Regions from separate parts of the Nocardia jiangsuensis genome, predicted to be linked through region 2. Evidence: riboswitches for the same ligand, from Rfam matches in the RefSeq annotation. Region 2 holds a riboswitch; each other region holds the start of a gene.
The links. Region 2 has a riboswitch for S-adenosylmethionine ahead of ACFO0B_RS15475 (rhodanese-like domain-containing protein). Riboswitches for the same ligand answer to the same signal wherever they lie in the genome.

Region 1: another riboswitch for S-adenosylmethionine. It lies ahead of ACFO0B_RS21960 (bifunctional o-acetylhomoserine/o-acetylserine sulfhydrylase); the one in region 2 lies ahead of ACFO0B_RS15475 (rhodanese-like domain-containing protein).
Region 3: another riboswitch for S-adenosylmethionine. It lies ahead of ACFO0B_RS18970 (aminotransferase class V-fold PLP-dependent enzyme); the one in region 2 lies ahead of ACFO0B_RS15475 (rhodanese-like domain-containing protein).

What each region holds. Positions count from the first base shown of each region.
Region 1 covers NZ_JBHSAX010000017.1:625,338-630,421, reverse strand. Annotated here, with positions in the region: gene ACFO0B_RS21975 (hypothetical protein) at 1-142, opposite strand, end outside; gene ACFO0B_RS21970 (hypothetical protein) at 132-392, opposite strand; gene ACFO0B_RS21965 (NADP-dependent isocitrate dehydrogenase) at 959-2,176, opposite strand; SAM riboswitch class IV at 2,578-2,688, shown strand; gene ACFO0B_RS21960 (bifunctional o-acetylhomoserine/o-acetylserine sulfhydrylase) at 2,702-4,018, shown strand; gene metX (homoserine O-acetyltransferase MetX) at 4,015-5,084, shown strand, end outside.
Region 2 covers NZ_JBHSAX010000014.1:253,135-258,218, reverse strand. Annotated here, with positions in the region: gene ACFO0B_RS15485 (FAD-dependent oxidoreductase) at 33-1,424, opposite strand; gene ACFO0B_RS15480 (Rv0361 family membrane protein) at 1,662-2,096, shown strand; SAM riboswitch class IV at 2,163-2,279, shown strand; gene ACFO0B_RS15475 (rhodanese-like domain-containing protein) at 2,294-2,710, shown strand; gene ACFO0B_RS15470 (O-succinylhomoserine sulfhydrylase) at 2,707-3,921, shown strand; gene ACFO0B_RS15465 (DJ-1/PfpI family protein) at 3,962-4,591, shown strand; gene ACFO0B_RS15460 (MarR family winged helix-turn-helix transcriptional regulator) at 4,588-5,031, shown strand; gene fgd (glucose-6-phosphate dehydrogenase (coenzyme-F420)) at 5,028-5,084, opposite strand, start outside.
Region 3 covers NZ_JBHSAX010000014.1:997,048-1,002,131, reverse strand. Annotated here, with positions in the region: gene ACFO0B_RS18990 (crotonase/enoyl-CoA hydratase family protein) at 1-722, opposite strand, end outside; gene ACFO0B_RS18985 (2-oxo-4-hydroxy-4-carboxy-5-ureidoimidazoline decarboxylase) at 843-1,163, shown strand; gene ACFO0B_RS18980 (YbaK/EbsC family protein) at 1,248-1,724, shown strand; gene ACFO0B_RS18975 (flavin reductase family protein) at 1,795-2,259, shown strand; gene ACFO0B_RS18970 (aminotransferase class V-fold PLP-dependent enzyme) at 2,392-3,708, opposite strand; SAM riboswitch class IV at 3,753-3,866, opposite strand; gene ACFO0B_RS18965 (Pls/PosA family non-ribosomal peptide synthetase) at 4,112-5,084, shown strand, end outside.

The sequences.
Region 1 (5,084 bases), on a different contig from region 2:
CCGCGAATGTTCCGGCGTGCGTCGCCGCGATCTCGAGTTTCGATGTCGTACCGACACCCTCGCCGACGCTGACGGCGGCTTCCTGCCAGCTCCGAACGGCCAAGCGCATCGCGGCGATGCTCACGCCCACTTCATCGGTCACGGTGCACCTCGGAATCGAGTAGTCGGAGCCGGTGCAGATCGAGTTCGTGTTCGAGCTCGGTGTCCGTCCAGCGTGAATAGTCCCCGCGCGCGCCGAGCCGCGGGCGTACCGAGCGGATCCTGTCCGCGCAGCCGAGAATCTCGTCGCAGACCTCGTCGGGATGGGCCGTCGCGGCCCATTCCCCGCGCACCGCGATCGAGCGGATGTACGTCCGGTCGGCGATCATGGTGACGGCGTGCTCCCCGTGCACGACGGCCCGGCCCGCCGCATGGAACCCGCCCGTTGCCGATCAGCTCGCTGGAGAGCCTGCTGTACTCGTCCCAGGTGCGGGTCTCCAGCAGCACCGTCAGCATGGTCCGGAGATCGGGAACAGCCGCATCCGAGATTTGTCGCTCGGTTGGCCAGCTGCCGCTGCCACACAGCTGCTCGAGGCGCTCAGCCACGGCTGCCCGGTACGCCGCCATGAGTTCACCGGCCACCCCCGGCCCGGGTCGCCACCCCGGGCTCGTCGAAATTCCGATAGGGAGACATCCCCCGTCGATCGCCATGGAGACGCGCGGCGAAGCGACGGTGGACGGGGCGGGCTCCGTCAGTGGCGGCGGCTCGGCCGCCACCGCTGCGACGGGCGGAGCGGCCCGCCGCGTGATCGGCTCGTCGTCCCAGAATTCGTCAGGATCGTCCACATGGTTGTAGAACCCTCCCCGCATCGCCGGCCCCCATATCCCTCTGCTGACCACTCTTGTGCCGACGCGGGGCCTTGTCAATCGCAAAACCCCCGCTCCGCGAGCAGCGGAACGGGGGCCTGCGCGAGCGAGATCAGCGCAGCGCGCGCGCCAGGTTGACGTCGAGCGCGCCGAGGAACTCCTCGGTGCTCAGGTACCCCTGGTCCCCGCCGACCAGCGCGGCCAGATCCTTGGTCATCTGACCACCCTCGACCGTCTTGATGACGACGTCCTCGAGCGTCTGCGCGAAGCCGATCACCTCGGGGGTGTTGTCCAGCTTGCCGCGGTGCTCGAGCCCGCGGGTCCAGGCGAAGATCGACGCGATCGGGTTGGTCGAGGTCGGCTTGCCCTGCTGGTGCTGGCGGAAGTGCCTGGTCACGGTGCCGTGCGCGGCCTCGGCCTCACAGGTCTGGCCGTCCGGGGTGAGCAGCACCGAGGTCATCAGGCCGAGCGATCCGAAGCCCTGCGCGACGGTGTCGGACTGCACGTCGCCGTCGTAGTTCTTGCAGGCCCAGACGTAGCCGCCCTCCCACTTCATGGAGGAGGCGACCATGTCGTCGATCAGCCGGTGCTCGTAGGTGAGCCCGGCGGCGTCGAACTGGCTCTTGAACTCGGCGTCGAACACCTCCTGGAAGGTGTCCTTGAACATGCCGTCGTAGGCCTTGAGGATGGTGTTCTTGGTCGACATGTAGACCGGGTAGTTCTGCTGCAGGCCGTAGTTGAACGAGGCCCGCGCGAAGTCCTCGATGGACTTCTTGAAGTTGTACATGCCCATGACGACGCCGCCGGCCTCCGGCATCTTCACGACCTCGTGCACGATCGGCTCGCTGCCGTCCTCCGGGGTGAAGGTGAGGGTGACGGTGCCCGCCTCGAACACCTTGAAGTCGGTGGCGCGGTACTGGTCACCGAAGGCGTGGCGGCCGATGATGATCGGCTTGGTCCAGCCCGGCACCAGCCGCGGGACGTTGGAGATGATGATCGGCGCGCGGAAGATCGTGCCGCCGAGGATGTTGCGGATGGTGCCGTTCGGCGACCGCCACATCTTCTTCAGCCCGAATTCCTCGACCCGCGCCTCGTCCGGGGTGATCGTGGCGCACTTGACCCCGACGCCGTGGCGCTTGATCGCCTCGGCGGCGTCCACGGTGACCTGGTCGTCGGTCTTGTCGCGGTACTCGATGCCGAGGTCGTAGTACTCGAGGTTCACATCGAGGTACGGGTGGACCAGCTTGTCCTTGATGAACTGCCAGATGATCCGCGTCATCTCGTCGCCGTCGAGCTCTACGACGGTGCCTTCAACCTTGATCTTGGACATGGATCTTCGTGTCCTCCTAGGGTGTGTGCCCTCATTGCACGGCCAGGCGAACACGCTTGTGAGCGGACCCCAGCTGTCCAACAGACAACATCGATGTCCCGCTTGGTCGGCGAGACCCTGTGGTGCAAACAAGACAAGCGTACTGCTGCCCGACCTCGCAGGGAACGACGAGGGTCACCCTTGCGGCGACCCTGGCTCGTTACTCGCGAGTAGGTCCGGCGTGACCGAGGACACGCCCCTTGCTCACCGTTCGAGCCTACGACGAGAGCCACGGGCGGCGCAGCACCCACCCGCCCAGAGCGCCCGTGAACCCCCTGTGATCGCATTCACAACGCTCACCTGTGGATAGCCCCGCACTCGGGTTCGATCGGCAGACCTCGGTCCGGTTACGATGTCGAACAGGTCATGAGTGCCAGCGCGAAGCCCCGGCTTGCTGGCCGGCAACCCTCCAGCAGCGGCGGGGTGCTCCGGGTGATGACCCGGCTCCCGACGGCCGGGAGCAAGCGCGCTTTCTGGAGGTAACACGTGACCGAGACGACCGACCCCACCGCGAACTGGTCCTTCGAGACCAAGCAGGTGCACGCGGGGCAGACCCCCGACGGCAGCACCAACGCCCGTGCCCTGCCGATCTACCAGACCACGTCCTACACCTTCCGGGACACCGCGCACGCCGCTGCGCTCTTCGGCCTCGCCGAGCCGGGCAACATCTACACCCGGATCATGAACCCCACCCAGGACGTGGTGGAGCAGCGGATCGCGGCCCTCGAGGGTGGCGTCGCGGCGCTGGTCGTCGCCTCCGGCCAGGCGGCCGAGACCTTCGCCATCCTGAACCTGGCCAACGCGGGCGACCACATCGTCTCCAGCCCGCACCTCTACGGCGGCACCTACAACCTCTTCCACTACACCCTGCCCAAGCTCGGCATCACCGTCTCCTTCGTGGACGACCCGGACGACCTGGAGCAGTGGCGCGGCGCCGTCCGGCCGAACACCAAGGCGTTCTACGGCGAGACCATCGCCAACCCGAGCAGCGCCATCCTCGACCTGCCCGGCATCTCCGCCGTCGCGCACGACGCGGGCGTCCCGCTTATCGTCGACAACACGGTGGCCACGCCCTACCTGCTGCGGCCGCTGGAGCACGGCGCCGACATCGTGGTGCACTCGGCCACCAAGTACCTGGGCGGCCACGGCGCCGCCATCGCCGGGGCGATCGTCGACGGCGGCACCTTCGACTGGACCGGCACGACCGAATCCGGCGAGGACCGCTTCCCCGGCTTCACCACCCCGGACCCCAGCTACCACGGAGCAGTCTTCGCCGAGCTCGGCGCGCCCGCCTTCGCGCTCAAGGCACGGGTGCAGCTGCTGCGCGACCTCGGCTCCGCGGTCTCGCCGTTCAACGCCTTCCTGATCAGCCAGGGCATCGAGACGCTGAGCCTGCGCATGGAGCGGCACGTGCAGAACGCGCAGGCGGTCGCCGAGTTCCTCGCCACGCACCCGGCGGTGACCTCGGTCGCCTACGCCGGGCTGCCCACCTCGCCCTGGTACGAGCGCGGCAGGCAGCTGACGCCGAAGGGCGCGGGCGCGGTGATCGCCTTCGAGCTGAAGGGCGGCGTCGAGGCGGGCAAGAAGTTCGTCGACGCGCTGACGCTGCACAGCCATGTCGCCAATATCGGCGACGTGCGCTCGCTGGTGATCCACCCGGCCTCCACCACGCACTCCCAGCTCACCCCGGACGAGCAGGCGAGCTCCGGCGTCACGCCGGGGCTGGTCCGGCTCGCCGTCGGCATCGAGGGGCTGCAGGACATCCTGGCCGACCTGCGCGCGGGCTTCGACGCGGCGTCGTGACCGTGGGTATCGAAGCGGGCACCGCCCTGCTGCCACCACCGGACGGCACGTCCGGCGTGATCGCGGTGGGCGACGTCAAGCTGGAGAACGGCGCTGTCGTCCCGGATGTGCGGCTGGCCGTGCAGCGCTGGGGCGAGCTCTCCCCCGCGCTGGACAACGTGATCCTGGTCGAGCACGCGCTGACCGGCGACGCGCACGTCGCCAGCGCCCCGGACAATCCCGCGCCCGGCTGGTGGGAGGGCATGGTCGGCCCCGGCGCCCCGCTGGACACCGACGAGTGGTGCGTGATCGCCACCAATGTGCTCGGCGGCTGCAAGGGCAGCACCGGCCCCGCCGCCCCCGCCCCCGACGGCAAGCCGTGGGGCAGCCGGTTCCCGGAGATCTCCATCCGCGACCAGGTGACCGCCGAGATCGCGCTGGCCGACCTGCTCGGCATCGAGCGGCTGGCCGCCGCGATCGGCGGCTCCATGGGCGGCATGCGGGTGCTGGAGTGGATGGTCGGCAAGCCGGAGCGGGTGGCCGCGGCGCTGGTCCTCGCGGTCGGCGCGCGCGCCACCGCGGACCAGATCGGCACCCAGACCACGCAGATCGCCGCCATCGTCGGCGACCCGGCCTGGCAGGGCGGCGAGTACCACGGCACCGGCAGCGCTCCCGTGACCGGGCTCGCCGTCGCCCGGCGGATCGCGCACCTCAGCTACCGCACCGAGGCCGAGCTGGACCACCGCTTCGAGAACCTGCCGCAGGACGGCGAGGACCCGTGGGACGGCGGCAGGTACGCGGTGCAGAGCTACCTGGAGCACCAGGCGGAGAAGCTGGTCGCGCGGTTCGACGCCGCCACCTACGTGCTGCTCTCCGAGGCCATGAACCGGCACGATGTCGGCCGCGGCCGCGGCGGGGTCGCGGCCGCGCTCGGCTCGACCCCGGTGCCGTGCGTGGTCGGCGGGGTCGACTCGGATCGGCTCTACCCGCTGCGCACCCAGCGCGAGCTGGCCGAGCTGCTGCCCGGCTGCACCGGGCTGGACGTCATCCACTCCAGGGACGGCCACGACGGCTTCCTCACCGAGGC
Region 2 (5,084 bases):
GCGTTCCGGCAGGCGTCGCGCCCGGCCGCGGGCTAGACCTTGTTCGGCTCGCTGGCGCGCAGCATGTCCTCGCGCTCCACGACCTTGACCCGCTCGCGGCCCTCCGGCTCGCCCAGCGAGCGCTCGTGCGCGTCCAGGCGGTACCAGCCCTGCCAGGTGGTATAGGGCACGCCCTTGCCCTCGAGGAACTCGACAACGGCCGCCGGGTCGGGGTTCTCGGCGCGCGGGAAGTTCTTGCTGTCGTCGAGCAGGCAGGCGACGGTCTCGTTGGCGTCGCCCTTGGTGTGGCCGATCAGGCCGACCGGGCCGCGCTTGATCCAGCCGGTCACGTAGGTGCCGGGCAGGTAGCGGGCCGGGCCGTCGGCGTTCTCGTCGATCAGGACGCGGCCCGCCTCGTTCGGCACGGTGCCGGCCTGGTCGTCGAAGGGCAGCTGGGTGACGTTCTGCGACAGGTAGCCGACTGCGCGATACACGGCCTGCACCTCCCAGTCGCGGTACTCGCCGGTGCCCTTGACGTTGCCGGTGCCGTCCAGCTGGGTGCGCTCGGTGCGCAGCCCGACGACCTTGCCGTCGGCGTCGCCGACCACCTCGGTCGGCGCCTCGAAGAAGTGCAGGAAGAGCTTGTGCGGGCGGTCGCCCTGGTCGCGGATGGCCCACTGCTCCAGCGTGTTGGCGACCATGTCGACCTGCTTGGAGTGCCTGCGCGCGGCCTCGGAGCCCTCGTCGTAGTCGATGTCCTGCGGATCGACGATGACCTCGATGGTCGGCGAATGGTCCAGCTCGCGCAGCTCCAGCGGGGTGAACTTGGCCTGCGCGGGGCCGCGGCGGCCGAAGACGTGCACCTCGACGGCCTTGTTCTGCTTGAGGCCCGCGTAGACGTTCGGCGGGATCTCGGTCGGCAGCAGCTCGTCGCCGGTCTTGGCGAGCACGCGGGCGATGTCCAGCGCGACGTTGCCGACGCCGAGCACCGCGACCTTCTCCGCCTCCAGCGGCCAGCTGCGCGGAACGTCCGGGTGGCCGTCGTACCAGGAGACGAAGTCGGCGGCGCCGTAGGAGCCGTCCAGCTCGATGCCGGGGATGGTGAGCGCGCGGTCGGCGTTGGCGCCGGTGGAGAAGATCACGGCGTCGTAGAAGCGGCGCAGATCGTCCAGGGTGATGTCGGTGCCGTAGTCGATGTTGCCGAGCAGCCGCACCTGCTCCTTGTCCAGCACCTTGTGCAGCGCGGTGATGATGCCCTTGATCCGCGGGTGGTCCGGCGCGACGCCGTAGCGGATCAGGCCGAACGGCGCCGGCATCCGCTCGTAGAGGTCGATGGAGACGTCCGTGTCGGACTTCATCAGCGCGTCGGCGGCGTAGATCCCGGCCGGGCCTGCACCCACGATCGCAATGCGGAGCGGCCGGGCCGCCTCACTCTGTTCGGTCATGTTCACGCGCACCTTCGGTCGATACGTTCATCTGGCGTCTACTTAGCCCAGGCTAACCTGAGATCGGTCCGGAACCGCGCTCCCATTCTCCCCGGAGCAACGGACGGCGGCTCCGGCACGAGTCGCAAGCAGCCATTCTATCGGCCCTGCTCCGCGCGGCCCGCGACCCGGGTACGCAGCGCGTATCCTGCCGGGGCCGGTGCGCCGACGGCCCAGGTCATCGGTGATCATCGGGGGATGAGCGAGCAGCAGCCCGGTGGCGACGAGCCGGAAGTCCGATCGATCGTGCCGTTCGTGGCGGCGGGGGTGCTCGTGGTGCTGGTCCTGGTGGGAATCGTGATCGCCGGGGTGCTCTCGCCCGCTGAGAAAAATGTCACAGAGGCGGACAAGCTGGCGGCGGCGGTGCGCAACTACGCCGACGCCCGCGGCCGCAGCGATCTGGTGCCCCCGCCCGGCACCGCCTGCCCCGGCTTCGACGAGGCCGCCTCCCCGCTCGCCGAGCAGCTGGGCGGGCCGGAAACCAGCACCGATATCGAGGTCGCCGAGTTGGTGAACCCGGTGGTCGACGGCGAGCGCGGCCGGATCACGGTGACCACGCGGGTGGACGGCCGCACGGCCACCGTCACCTGGAACCTGGCGAAGGAAGGCGACCGCTGGCTGGTCTGCGGATGACGCGCCCGGACGCGGGAGAACTCGTGTTGACAGCACCCGCTTTCCCGGGGCAATCTCGGATCGCAAGGTCATGAGAACCAGCGTCAAGCCCCGGCTCGGCTGGTCGGCAACCCTCCTCCGCGGCGGGGTGCTCCGGGTGACGACCTGGCCGTATGTGGCGTTCCCGTGCGGCAAGCGTGGATCACAGGAGGTTCGACATGAGTTATGCCGGTGACATCACCCCGAAGCAGGCGTGGGAGTTGCTGCGCGACAATCCGTCCGCGGTGCTGGTCGACGTGCGCACCGAGGCCGAGTGGCGCTGGGTCGGGGTCCCGGACACCACCGAGGTGGACCGGCCGACCGCGCTGATCGAGTGGGTGGACGGCACCGGCACACCGAACCCGGCCTTCCTCGAGCAACTGAACCAGGCCTTGGCCGGGCGCGATCCGGCGGCCCCGGTCGTGTTCCTGTGTCGCTCCGGCCAGCGCTCGGCGCACGCCGCCAGCCTGGCGACCGGCGCCGGAATCGCCCCCTCCTACAACGTGATCGACGGCTTCGAGGGCCCGCTGGACGGCGACGGCCGCCGCGGCATCGCGGGCTGGCGCGCCGACGGCCTGCCCTGGCGGCAGTCGTGATCACCGGCGGCTCCTTCGAGCGGCCGCTGCCGGAGAACGTCGGCCCGGCCACGCTCGGCGTGCGCGGCGGGCTGCGCCGCTCGGGGTTCGAGGAGACCTCCGAGGCGCTCTACCTCACCTCCGGCTTCGTCTACGAGAGCGCCGAGGCGGCCGAGGCCGCCTTCACCGGCGACGTCGAGCACTTCGTCTACTCCCGCTACGGCAACCCGACGGTCGCCGTCTTCGAGGAGCGGATGCGGCTGATCGACGGCGCGGAGGCGTGTTTCGCCACCGCGAGCGGCATGGCGGCGGTCTTCACCGCGCTCGGCGCGCTGCTGAAGGCGGGCGACCGGTTGGTCGCCGCGCGCAGCCTCTTCGGCTCCTGCTTCGTGGTGGCCAACGAGATCCTGCCGCGCTGGGGCGTGCGGACGGTCTTCGTCGACGGCGAGGATCTGGACCAGTGGGAGCAGGCGCTCTCGGTGCCGACCCAGGCGGTCTTCTTCGAGACCCCGGCCAACCCCATGCAGAACCTGGTCGACGTGCGGCGGGTCAGCGAGCTCGCGCACGCGGCGGGCGCGAAGGTGGTGCTGGACAATGTCTTCGCCACCCCGCTGCTACAGCGCAGCCTGGAGCTCGGCGCCGACGTGGTGGTCTACTCCGGCACCAAGCACATCGACGGCCAGGGCCGGGTGCTCGGCGGCGCCATCCTCGGCGACCGGGAGTACATCGACGGCCCGGTGAAGACGCTCATGCGGCACACCGGCCCCGCGCTCAGCCCGTTCAACGCGTGGACCCTGCTCAAGGGGCTGGAGACCATGCCGCTGCGTGTGAAGCACTCCACCGAGTCGGCGCTCAAGGTCGCCCGCTTCCTGGAGGGTCACCCGGCGGTCGGCTGGGTGCGCTACCCGTTCCTGGAGACGCACCCGCAGCACGATCTCGCCACCGCGCAGATGAGCGGCGGCGGCACCGTGGTCACCTTCGAGCTCGCCGCCGGCGACGGTGAGGGCAAGAAGCGCGCCTTCGAGGTGCTGAACCGGCTGCGGGTGGTCGACATCTCGAACAACCTCGGCGACGCCAAGACGCTGATCACGCACCCGGCCACCACCACGCACCGGGCCATGGGCGCGGAGGGGCGGGCCGGGATCGGGCTCACCGACGGCGTCGTCCGCATCTCGGTCGGCCTGGAGGACGTCGAGGACCTGATCGCGGACCTGGACCACGCGCTGGGCTGAGCCATTGACAGCATCCTGTCAGATTTGACAGTATGCTGTCATGACTTCGGAACCTCGCATCGTGTACACGGCGGTCTACGACACCCTGGCCGACTGGGAGGTCGGGGCCGCCATCGCCTACCTCAACAACCCCGAGCTGCAGCGCGAGCCGGGCTCGCTCGCGGTGCGCACGGTCGGCCGCGACACCGAGCCGGTGACCACCGGCGGCGGCATGCGCGTCCTGCCCGACGTCGACCTGGCCGAGGTCGACCTCGACCGGGCGGCGGCGCTCATCCTGCCGGGGGCGAACCTCTGGGATCAGGGCGACGAGCTGGCGGGCTTCGCCGGGCTGGCCCGCGGCTTCCTCGACGCAGGACGCCCGGTCGCCGCCATCTGCGGCGCCACCTTCGGGCTCGCCAAGGCCGGGCTGCTCGACACCAGGGCGCACACCAGCAACGACCCCGGCTACCTCGCGGCCAGCGGCTACGCGGGCAGCGCGCACTACAGGAACGAGCCCGCGGTCACCGACGGCAACGTGATCACCGCGACCTCGCTGGCGCCGTTCCACTTCGCGCACCAGGTCTTCGCGGCGCTCGACGTCTACGAGCCGCAGGTGCTCGACGCCTGGTTCCGGCTCTTCGCCGAGCGCGACCCGAGCGCCTACGCCGTGCTCGCGGAGCACGGGGCGTGACCGAGCAGGAGCTGTTCAGCACCGCGGCCATCACCTCGTTCGCGCTGAACGGCCGCTTCCTCGCGGTCGCCGAGAAGCTCGCCGCCCCCGCCGGGCTCACCGCCGCCTGGTGGCAGGTGCTCGGCGCGGTGCTGCCCGAGCCGCTCCCGGTGGCGGGCATAGCGCGAGCCATGGGAATCACCAGGCAGAGCGTGCAGCGCATCGCCGATCTGCTGGTCGGGAAGGGGCTCGCCGAGTACCGGGAGAATCCGGCGCACCGGCGCGCCAAGCTGGTCGCCGTCACCGACGAGGGGCTGGCGGCGGTGCGCCGGATCTCCCCGCAGCACGCGCAGGTGGCGCACCGGCTCGCCGCCGAGCTGGGCGCCGAGCGGTTCGCCGAGATCGTCGCCGCGCTCACCGAACTCGCGGCGACGATGGATCGGCTCGAACTGGACTCCTAGCCCAGCTTGCGCAGCCGCGGCCCCAGGTCGCGCTGGAAGAGGTCGAGGAAGCG
Region 3 (5,084 bases), 740 kb from region 2:
TAGCGCAGCCCGGCCGCGACCTCGGCGGTGAGCCGCTCGTTCAGCACATCCTTGACGCCCTGCACCACCAGCGGCGGGTTGGCCGCGATCTCGCGAGCCAGCGCGTGCGCCGCGTCCAGCACCGCCGCCTGGTCCGCGAAGACCTCGTTGACCAGGCCGATCCGCTCCGCGCGGGCGGCATCGATGTCCTTGCCGGTGAAGGCCAGCTCGCGCAGGTGCCCCTCGGAGATCACCGCGGGCAGCCGCTGCAGCGAGCCGACGTCGGCCACGATCGCCACCTTGGCCTCGCGGAGGCTGAACTTGGCCTCGGCGCTGGCGTAGCGGATGTCCGCGGCGGCGATCAGGTCCAGCCCGCCGCCGATGCACCAGCCGGAGACCGCGGCGATCACCGGCTTGACGCAGTTCGCGACCGCCGTGATCGACGCCTGCATGGTGCGGATGTCGTTCAGGAAGGCGGTGCGCGGCGCGGCCAGCGCCTTGTCTGCCAGCAGCGGCCCGAACGAACCGGCCATCGCGGGCAGGTCGAGCCCGTAGGAGAAGTGCTTGCCGGAGCCGGTCAGCACGATCGCGCGGACCTCGGCGTCGGCGGCGAGGCCGTCGAAGATCTCCGGGAGTTCGCGCCAGAAATCCGGGCCCATGGCGTTGCCCTTGCCCGGCCCGGTGAGCGTCACCTGGGCGACCTGGTCCTTCGTCTCGACCGTGAAGGCCTGCCAATCAGTCATTTGTACAGCGTATCGAGGCGCGGCCCCGGCTTGTAAAGCTTGTGCAAATTCCGGGCTCCGGTGCTGGTGCGGGCACCGGAGCGGAGCCGATGATGGTCCTCTCGCCCCTCGGAGGTCGCCATGCTGATGCATCAGGGAATCGGGCTCGACCGCTTCAACACCATGCCGAACGGCCGCGCGGTGCACGCGCTCTTCGAGTGCTGCTGCTGCGTCACCTGGGCGGCGCGGATCAGCGCGGGGCGGCCCTACTCCGACCACGACGACCTGCACAATGCCGTCGAGCTGGAGTTGCTGGCGCTCTCCCCCGGTGATAGGGAGCGCGCCTTCGACTCCGTGCTGCACGAGGCCTGCGGCGATCGCACGGTGGCGACGCTCGCCAAGATCGTTTCGGCGCGGATCGAGCGGATGCTCGGCCCCGAGGGCGGCTACCCCGAGTACTGAGCGCGGATCGTCAACTGCCGCATCGAGACTGCGCGGCAGCCGAACCGCGACCCCGGACCGGGGGTACGGCCCTACCCTGGTCGCATGCGCAAGTCGAGCCTGCCACCGGGCGCGATCCGGGTCTCCGACACCCTGATCTCGCGGGGGCACCACGGCGTGATCCTGACCCGGCCCGAACCCATCGATACCGCCGAGGACGCCGCCCGCGCCCTCGGCGTCGACCCTGGCGCCATCGTCGAGGCCCAGGTCTTCCTGCTGGACGACGAACCGGTGCTGCTCCTGGTCGCCGGTGCGCGGCCGGTGCACCTGGCGCGCACGGCGGCGCGGCTGGAGGGCGCGCTCACCCCCGCCCCCGAGGCGCTGACGCGGGAGGTCACCGGGCAGCCCGCGGGCGGGGTCGCCCCGCTCGGGCACCCGGCGAACCTCTCCACCTGGGTGGACACCGCGCTCGCCGCGCATCCGCAGCTGTGGGCGGCGGGTGGGCATCCGGGCACGCTGTTCCGCACCTCGTTCACCGAACTGGTGCGGATCACCGCCGGACAGCCGGTCGACATGGGCTGAACCGCGTACGTTCGTTGCTGTGAGTGCACCCAGTTCCGACGGCATCACCGCCGAGCAGTACCGCGCCTCCATGCGGCACTACCCGGCGGGCGTCACCATCGTGACGCTGCGGGCCGCGCACGGCCCCGTCGGCTTCACCGCCACCTCGTTCGCCTCGCTCTCGCTGGACCCGCCGCTGGTGTCGTTCAACATCGCGCACACCTCGTCCAGCCTGGACGCGCTGCGCGCCGCCGAGTCGGTGGTGATCCACTTCCTCGGGGCACATCAGCGGGAGCTGGCGCAGCGGTTCTCGCGCAGCGCAGCGGAGCGGTTCGCCGATCCGGCGCTCTGGGCCGAGCTGGAGTCCGGTGAGCCGGTGCTGCACGAGACACCGCTCTGGTTGCGCGCGGTGGTGCACCAGCGCTTCGACATCGGGGATCACACCTTCGTCGCCGGGCTCGTCACCCACGTCCACGACGAGACCCGGGGCGCGTCGCCCGCGGCGCCGCTCCTCTACTACGACGGCCGCTACCACCAGCCAACCGAACTGGGCTGAGTCTTCGTACACCGAGCAGAGGTGGTCGGCCGGGCCGGACCACGGCGATGGTCCGGCCCGGCCGCCCCGGCCCGCCATCCGACTCGAAGCGCAACCGAGTCGAGGCGGCCGCTCGAGGCCCCGATACAGGGGTCAGAATCCGGCGCAGGGCGCGGCGCCGAAGGCGTCCGCGCCGAGCGGACGGGTTTCGGGGACCGGGCTCCACGCCCCGCCCTCGGCGGCGTAGGACCAGGCCGACTCACCGCGCACCAGCGTGTGCAGCGCCGAGATCAGCCGGTCCACGTGCTCGACGGTCGTCCCCACCCCGACGCTGGCCCGCAGCGCGGCAGGCAACCCGAGCCGCTCGAGCAGCGGGTGCGCGCAGAAGCGCCCGTCGCGCACCCCGATCCCGTGCTCCGCGGAGAGGTACGCCGCGACGTGCCCCGGCGCGAACCCGGCCACCGTGAAGGCCACGATCCCCACCCCCTCCCCGCTGTCGGTGAAGATCCGCGGCTGCGAAACGCCAGGCACCCCGGCCAGCCCGTCCCGCAGCCGCGCGGTCAGCGCCCGCTCGTGCGCGACGAACCGCTCCTCGGGAATCGCGGCGAGCGCCGCGCAGGCCGCGGCGAGCGCCGCCGCCCCGAGCACATTCGGCGACCCGCCCTCGTGCCGCTGCGGCGCCGTAGCCCACTCGGTCTCGGTCACCGAGACGGAGCGGACGGCACCGCCCCCGGCCAGGTACGGCTCGGCCGCGTCCAGCCAGTCCCGCCGCCCGACCAGCACCCCGGCCCCGAACGGCGCGTACAGCTTGTGCCCCGAGCACACCAGGTAGTCGATCCCGGTGTCGCGCAGTGAGATCCGCCGGTGCGGCGCCAGCTGCGCCGCGTCGACCAGCAGCCGCGCCCCGCAGCGGTGCGCGATCTCGGCCAGCTCGCGCAGCGGGAGCAGCTCCCCGGTCACATTGGAGGCACCGGTGACGGCGAGCAGCGCGGCCGGCTCGCGGCACAGCTCGGCGACGAGCCTGCGCAGCGTCTCGGCGACGGTGTCGGCCGCGGTCACCACCCGGCGGCCGCCTGCGAGCCAGGGCAGGAAGTTGGCGTGGTGCTCGATGTCGAGCACAACGGTGTCGCCCGGCACGCAGCCGGCCAGCAGGTTCAGCGAGTCGGTCGTGCCGCGGGTGAAGACGGTGACCTGGTCCTCGGCGGCGTCGAAGAAGGCGCCGACGGTGCCGCGCGCGCTCTCGTAGCAGTCGGTGGAGACCCGGGAGGCGTAGCCGGCGCCGCGGTGCACGCTGGCGTAGTACGGCAGCAGCGTCGAGACCCGCTCGGTCACCGCGGCGATGGCGGGGGCGCTCGCGGCGTAGTCGAAGTTCGCGTAGCCGACGGTGCCGCCCTGCACCAGCGGGACGGCGAGGTCGTCACCGGAGGTCGCCGCGAGCGGGGCACAGGTCGGTTCGAGAACAGCGGTCATCACGTCATCCCAACATTCGGGGACCCGCAACATCAGGAGTGCCGAGTCCGCGCTTGCCGCGTCCGGTCGGACGACGGCCCGGTCGTCACCCGGAGCACCCCGCCGCGGAGGAGGGTTGCCGACCAGCAAGCCGGGGCTGAACGCTGGTACTCATGACCTGCCGAAAAGACTGGCAAAGCCACGCCCGGGTTGTCAAGGGCCGCTCCGGCGAAGATCACAGCCCGCCCGCGGCGCGCACCCCACCAGGCAGGAGTCGCCGGGTGAACGCCGGATGAACAGCGACGCACCCGCTCGACCAGCGCAGATGCCCGCCCGGCCGAGTAGCGTGAACAACCGGTCGCCGCCGGGTTCGCCCGCTGGTAACCCGAACATGGCAGAACGAGCGGGAAGTGTGGGCACATCGATGAAAGGTGGTGGGGACGTCATGGTCCGACCACAGCTCCATCCGGAGGAACTCGATTCCGCTGCCCCCGGTTCGGCGCCGCCCGGCACGGCCACGCTCCCCGACCCGCTGCGCCGCGGCGCGCTCGCCGCGCCGCCGCGCACGCTCGTCGACATCGTCACCGCTACCGCGCAGGAATTCCCGGACGCCGCCGCGATCGACGACGGCGAGACGGTGCTCAGCTACCTGGAACTCGTGGTCGAGATCGAGGTAGCGATGAACCGGCTCGCCGCGGCAGGGGTGCGGCGCGGCGACCGGGTCGGCATTCGGCTACCTTCCGGCAATCGTGAGCTGTACGTCACCATCCTCGCGGTGCTCTACTGCGGCGCGGCCTACGTCCCGGTGGACGCGGACGACCCCGAGGAGCGCGCCCGGCTGGTCTTCGGCGAGGCGAAGGTGGCGGTGATCGTCACCGCCGACGGCATCCTGCCCGGCACCCGCGATGCCGCCGAGGCGCCCGCCGACGACAGCGGCTGGGCCGACCTGCCCACCCCCGACGACGACGCCTGGATCATCTTCACCTCCGGCTCCACCGGCACCCCGAAGGGCGTCGCGGTGACGCACCGCAATGCCGCCGCCTTCGTCGACGCCGAGCACAACCTCTTCCTGCAGGAAGAGCCGATCGCCCCCGGCGACCGGGTGCTTGCCGGACTCTCGGTCGCCTTCGACGCCTCCTGCGAGGAGATGTGGCTGGCCTGGCGCAACGGCGCCTGCCTGGTCCCCGCCCCGCGTGATCTGGTGCGCACCGGTGCCGACCTGGGCCCGTGGCTCATGCGGCGCGGCGTCACCGTGGTCTCCACCGTCCCGACGCTGGCCGCGACCTGGCCCGCGGAGGCGCTGGACGGCGTCCGGATGCTCATCTTCGGCGGCGAGGCGGTGCCGCCGGAGCTGGCCGAGCGGCTCGCCCGCGACACCGACCGCGAGGTGTGGAACA